One region of the Anaerocellum diazotrophicum genome, then DNA from elsewhere that is predicted to be linked to it. Evidence: riboswitches for the same ligand, from Rfam matches in the RefSeq annotation. Region 1 holds a riboswitch; the other holds the start of a gene.
What was found. Region 1 has a riboswitch for cyclic di-AMP ahead of CaldiYA01_RS03295 (C40 family peptidase). Riboswitches for the same ligand answer to the same signal wherever they lie in the genome.
Positions count from the first base shown of each region.

Region 2: it holds a riboswitch for cyclic di-AMP, as region 1 does, so the genes downstream of both, CaldiYA01_RS01820 (beta/alpha barrel domain-containing protein) here and CaldiYA01_RS03295 (C40 family peptidase) in region 1, are expected to answer to the same signal.

Region 1 is NZ_AP024480.1:732,779-736,196, reverse strand. Features, by position in the region: gene CaldiYA01_RS03300 (hypothetical protein) at 1-241, shown strand, start outside; gene CaldiYA01_RS03295 (C40 family peptidase) at 309-1,268, opposite strand; cyclic di-AMP (ydaO/yuaA leader) riboswitch at 1,273-1,431, opposite strand; gene CaldiYA01_RS03290 (lactate utilization protein) at 1,533-2,174, opposite strand; gene CaldiYA01_RS03285 (ABC transporter ATP-binding protein) at 2,181-3,418, opposite strand, start outside.
Region 2 is NZ_AP024480.1:430,474-433,891, reverse strand. Features, by position in the region: gene CaldiYA01_RS01830 (anthranilate synthase component II) at 1-358, opposite strand, end outside; gene CaldiYA01_RS01825 (DUF362 domain-containing protein) at 594-1,715, shown strand; cyclic di-AMP (ydaO/yuaA leader) riboswitch at 1,776-1,927, shown strand; gene CaldiYA01_RS01820 (beta/alpha barrel domain-containing protein) at 1,932-3,290, shown strand; gene CaldiYA01_RS01815 (L-ribulose-5-phosphate 4-epimerase) at 3,375-3,418, opposite strand, start outside.

The DNA.
Region 1 (3,418 bases):
AAACTTGTTTATAAAACAATATAAACACATAGATGGTGCCCAGTACCCTGACTTTGGATGTTCTTACGAAACATATACAACCGATTTCATGCTTGAGATGGAAACTCTAAGTCCACTTTACCTTGTGGCACCGGGCGAAGAGATTTCTCATCTTGAGGTTTGGCAGCTCAATAAGGTTGACGCTACTATTGAAAACGAGGAAGATGTCAAAAACCTAATTTTGCCTTTGATAAAAAAGTAAAAAACATTTTCAAACATAAAAGGGGCTTTTCCCTTTCTGATTTTCAGGAAAAAGCCCCTTTTTACTTTCATCTTATGACCCTTTTTGCCATCATAAAAAATCTTCCATAATATGAATTTAGGTCAGTTTCTGTTACACGTCCCCTTGCACTTGACGCATGAATGAACTTGCCACCACCTAAATATATGCCAACATGATTTATATAATTTTTCCCACCATCTGTATCAAAGAAAAGCAAATCTCCCGGTTGAATTTCACTATACGAAATTCTCACACCATTTGCCCTTGCCATGTCAGCTGCTGTTCTTTCTAAATTTATTCCAAAGTTTCTAAACACAAACTGAACAAATCCTGAACAGTCAAAACCAGTTGATGGCGATGTTCCACCGTATGAGTATCTTATGCCACGAAATCTTTGAGCAAACTCCAAAATTCTCTGTGCCAAGCTAAGATTTATAAAAGTTTCTGCTTGACTTCTTTCAAACCCACCACGTGACACTGTTTTTGATACAAGCTGCGATGGCATCTTCAAAAGGTAATAAGCCATATATCCTACTGCGCCATCAAGCGTCTTTACCTTCACCCAGCCATTTTGTTCTTTTGACAGGACATACACCTTGCTACCATTTTTTAATGTCTTCAGCACCTTTGATGAAGTTGACATATCACTTCTCAGGCGTGCATTGTCTTTTAAAACTGTGGCTTGCGCAATTATATCAGCCGTTTTTGCTACACTTGCTCTTGAATTATTTAAAACTGCGCTCATTTTTTCATTCGTAATAGCTATGTAATCAGACTTTACATACCCAACAATTCCATCATACGAAATCTTTACCCATCCACCTGTATTTGACAAAACTTGTGCTTTAAACCCTTTGGGGAAAACTCCTAAAATCTTACTACTTGTTGAAGGTGCACTTCTTATATTTATTGTGGATTTTGCCTGGGCTGACTGGGCAAAGGCCTTTGCAGAAAAAAACATCAAAAAAATTACAAGAAGTATAGCCATTAAACTTCTGAGATTCATGCAAAAACTCCCTTCTTGAGGCTTACGGGATTAGCTGACGGGTTCGGGACAAGAAGGCTATCCCTACGGCAACACTTTTGCCGATTCACCCCTGACTTACTTTGGGTCTCCCGCTGTCTGAGCAATTTTTACAATTTGCTCAGACATTCAGCCTATGAAGTTTATTATTTTGATGTTATTATTTTATTACAAGTCACTTTATTCTGTCAACCCTTTTTTACAGAATTGTTACGCAAATATTTCTGAAATATTACAACCCCATCTCTAAAAGCCCAAGTCTTCTTTGACCAGCACAACCTTGATTCTTCCCTTTGCAGGAGACCTTCTTGTTACAACAATATGGCTGCAGATGCACTCAAAACTTAAACAATCATGGCATTTTCCGTCCTGGGTACAGGGTGTGTTTCGAGAAAGTCTTTTTGAGTTCATAGGAGATGCTATGTTCCTTACTCTCAGCAAACCTTGTTCCTCGTTTAAAACAAGCTTGTTCTTTCCGGCAATCACTATTACATTTTTAGGACCGAAAAGAAGCGCTGCAAGCCTGTTGCCATTCCCATCTATGTTTATGAGTTTTCCGTCAAGTGTTATTGCGTTTGTTGACATAAGATAGTAGTCAGCCCAGAAAGATTTTCTGTAAATCTCACCAAGCTCCTCAGGTGTTATTCCTTCTTTGTATCTGTCCAAAAAGTTGTAATTGCCATTTCTCAGAAAATCTATCACACCACATTCAAAAAGTGTCATTGACCCACCGCATGATACCATGCTGCCTTTTGAAATGAGTTTTTCTAAAAGAGGTACAACATCTTCTTTTTTTTCAACAACAAAACATTCAAAGTTTCTTGCCTCCAAGTTTTTCTTTACAGTTTCAAAGTTTGTATCCAACCACCATGCCTTATTTTGATTCATTTTAAATCACTCCTTTACATCTTTTACATTTGTTTCTCTTAAGATATAATCTTTCAAACTCTCACTGTTTGAAACAACTAAGGCTTTTTCTCTCAAGCAATTGTAAAGATTTGTTGCAAAACCGCCTGTAAAATCGCGTTTTGAAATATCCTCCTCTTCAATTATGCAAAGCTTATTAGCATACCTTAGCGCCTCTAAGTTTTTCAGGTTCTGAACACCAAACGGAATACTGCAAAGCACGCACAGGTCTGCCTTGCTGATTAGCTGAATATTTTCAATATACTCTTTTTCTCCAATTGGCATAAAAGGTTTCGTAAAAACTGTATAGATGGAAAAAAGCTGAGCTGTTTCAAAGTCTGTATCGTTTGTGGAAAGTACACCTGTTGTGACTTTACACCCCATTTCAACGAGCATCCTGAAAAGAAGCTGTGCGCTCCCACCTCCTGCAACAACATGAACGTGCACAGCTTTTGGGTCTTCTCTCTGGATAAGTTCTATATCAAATATCCCAAATGGATTTTTGTAAACAACTGCGTCAACATTGTACACCTTTTTGATGTTCTGTTGGTTTAGAACCTCATCTGGTCTTCCAATATCTACAATTTTACCATCTTTCATTATAATCACGCAATCGCACACTTTGGCTGCAATTTTCAGATTATGAATTGCCATTATGACAATCTTGCCATCAAGCGCTTCCTTTTTTGCAATTCTTAAAATTTTTTCTTGATGGGAAATATCCAAGTTTGAATTTGGCTCATCTAAAAGCAAAACTTTGCTACTTTGAGCAAGCACACGTGCAAAGGAAGTTCTTTGCCTCTCACCACCAGAAATCTTTAATATGCTCAAAAGTTTTTTGCTGGAAAGATCAACCTGTTCTATTTTCTCCTCCGCGATTTTTTTGCTCTCGTAGGTAGCAAAGAACCTGCTCTTTTCATAAGGAAATCTTCCCATCATCACAACATCAAGCACTGTAAATGGAAAGCTTGAAAAGATGTGCTGTGGCATGTACGAAATAAGCTTTGCTCTTTCTATGTCGGAAAGCTTGCTTATCTGCACATCACCAAAACAAATCCTGCCTTCAAAAATTTTGACAAGCCCTGCTAAAGCCTTTATTAGTGTACTTTTACCACTTCCGTTTGGTCCAACAAATCCATAGACTTTCCCTTCTTCGAACTTAAGTCTTCCATTTATCTCAACAATGGGATAAGAGTAGCCGCATTTAAGGTTCTCAACAAAAAGAG
Region 2 (3,418 bases), 300 kb from region 1:
TGAGTTTTTCAAATACTCCTTTTTTATCGTGAAATATTGTATCAATAATACCGTGCATAGGCCTTTTTGCCTTCTTTAACTTTGCCCCAAAGAACATGCCAATTGCTTGATGTCCAAGGCATACACCAAGAATATTTTTTGATTCTTTAAATTTATCTATGATTTCAAACAAAATATTATCGTCAGTAGGTCTTCCTGGTCCAGGAGAAAGAACAATGTGAGTCGGGTTTAGCTTGTAAATATCTTCTATAACAAGCTTGTCACGGTTTATCACAATGGTAGACACTTTGAGTCTTAAAAAATAGTTGTAGAGATTATACGTAAACGAATCAAAATTGTCAACAATCAACACCTTCATTATAAACACACCCTCTTTTTCTTGCGCAAGAACATTTTATAAGGTATCATTTCTGATACCTTATATCAAAAAAGTGCATTCTTGTATTCCTCTACTTTTCACTATTATACTATAACTTGCAAAGGCACACATCAACATTTTGCAACCATCAGCTAAATTATAGCTATTCACAAATTTCAAAAAAGGATTATAATTTTACTTACCCGAAAATTTTGAAAGGAGTTGAAAAGGGAAAATGGCAAAATCAAAGGTATATTTTACAGACTTTAAAACAAAACCAGGGTATAATATGCTTGATAAGCTTGAGAACCTTGTGAAAAAGGCAGGGATTGAAACAATCGATTTTAAAAACAAGTTTGTCGCTATCAAGGTCCACTTTGGAGAACCAGGAAACCTTGCGTATATAAGACCTAACTATGTCGCAAGGATTGTAAAACTCATCAAAAGTCTTGGTGGAAAACCGTTCGTGACAGATGCGAACACACTTTACACGGGAAGAAGAAGCAATGCTCTGGACCACTTAGAAGCTGCGTATGAAAATGGGTTTAACCCGCTTGTACTTGGTTGTCATGTAATCATCGCAGATGGTCTGAAAGGAACAGAGTACAGAGAGATTGAGGTGAACCTTAAACATACTCAAAAAGCAAAGATTGGCTCTGCCATTGCAGATGCTGATATTATAATCTCAATGAACCACTTTAAAGGTCATGAGATGACAGGGTTTGGTGGTGCTATCAAAAACATTGGAATGGGTTCGGGCTCGCGCGGCGGAAAGCTTTTTATGCACTCATCCTCAAAGCCGGTTATAAAGACATCAAAATGTGTTGGCTGCGGAATGTGTGTCAAAAGCTGCGCACAGCTTGCTATAACTTTGAATGAGAAGAAAAAAGCGGTAATTAGCTATGAAAAGTGTGTTGGATGCGGCCAGTGCGTTGCTGTGTGCCAGTTTGAAGCGGCAACTGTAAGATGGGATGAGGCAGCGTCAATCGCAAGCGAAAAGATTGCTGAGTATACCTATGCAGTTTTAAAAGACAAACCCAATTTTCACATAAACTTTGTCATGAACATTTCGCCTGACTGTGACTGCTGGTCACACAATGATATTCCTGTTGCACCTGATATTGGTATTGCAGCGTCATTTGACCCTGTTGCGCTTGACAAGGCATGTGTTGACCTTGTAAATAACTCTACGTTCATACCGGCTGGCTCTGCACTTGAAAAGGCAAAACACATAGAGGTTGATGGAAAAATTGACAGGTTCAAGAGCATTCATCCTGACACAGACTGGAGAGTAGCACTAAAACATGCTCAAGAGATTGGGCTTGGAAGTTTGGAGTATGAGCTTGTGAAGGTATAGACATTCTTTCTTGCCAAACTACTGTTTTTCTGGTATGATAAAAATCATAATAAAAAATAAAATCAAAAAAAGCTGAATTCTTGTGTAAAAAGCACAGGATAGGGGGGACCCACTTTTTTGGGGTGAATCAAGGCATCTTGCCTTGTAGGGCAAAAATTCCCTTTCTGCCCGAACCCGTCAGCTAACCCCCGAAGCTTTGAAAGGGAGGTTGTGTTTTTGAATGTAAAATTTAATCAAAAGACTCATATTCTTGAGATTGAATATCAGTTTAGGGATGTTGAAGAGCCAAATCTTTTCAGAAACATCTATCCTTACAATGAAGTGCCAAGGCTTGTATTCAATCACAGGATTGTGCCCATGAACGTGCCAGAACGACTTTATATAACTGACACTACTTTCAGAGACGGTCAGCAATCACGCTCACCTTACACTGTTGAACAAATCTGTAGAATTTATGACTACTTGCATGATCTTGACAATGGAAGTGGGATAATTCTTCACACAGAGTTTTTTGTCTATTCAAAGCAGGACAAGGAAGCAGTTTTAAAATGTTTGGAAAAAGGTTATGATTTCCCAAAGGTGACTGCTTGGATTCGCGCAAAAAAAGAGGATTTTGAGATTGTAAAGAGCCTTGGTATCAAGGAAACAGGAATTTTGGTTTCATGCTCGGACTATCACATTTTTAAGAAGCTCAAGATGACACGAAGCCAGGCAATGAAGCAATATTTAGAAATTGTGTCAGCAGCTTTAGAGGCAGGAATTATTCCAAGGTGCCATTTTGAAGACATAACACGTGCAGACTTTTATGGGTTTGTCTTGCCATTTATTAATGAACTTATGAAACTTTCAAAAGAGGCAAACATGCCTGTGAAAATTAGAGCATGTGATACGCTGGGGCTTGGATCACCAATACCAGGTGTGGCTCTGCCAAGAAGCGTTCCTCAAATAATCTATGGTATTGTCAACTATGGTGAAGTGCCATCTGAGTGGCTTGAATGGCATGGGCACAATGATTTTTACAAGGCTGTGATAAACTCTACAATGGCATGGCTTTATGGTGCCTCAATGGTAAACACATCACTTTTAGGAATAGGTGAACGAACTGGTAACACCCCATTAGAGGCAATGGTGATGGAATATATTCAGATAAGAGGGTCTGCAGACGGCATGAACGTTGCTGTGATATCTGAGATTGCTGAGTATTTCAAAAAAGAAATAGGGTATGAGATTCCTCCAATGACGCCTTTTGTCGGTGAAAACTTTAACGCAACACGGGCAGGAATCCATGCAGATGGACTTATGAAAGATGAAGAGATTTACAATATATTTGATACAGGAAAGATTCTGGGGAAGCCTCCTAAGGTTATTATAGATGCATACTCAGGCATTGCAGGAATTGTAATCTGGATAAACAGGTATTTTAAAGACAGCGGTATTGACATTCAGGTTGACAAAAAGGACCCAAGGGTTCAGAAGGTCAAAGAATGGGTAGATGGTCAATATGAAAACGGAAGAAATACATCAATAAGTGATGAAGAGTTAAAAGAGGTTGTAAACAGAATATTTGGACTGTAAAAAAACAAGCAAGGCTGCCACTTGAAAACGGCAGCCTTATGTTGTATTAACAACCCTTTCTTGTGCTGGGGGAAAAGTAATTTTTTATTTTTGTCCATATTTTGCCACGTATCTCTCATGAGCTCTTT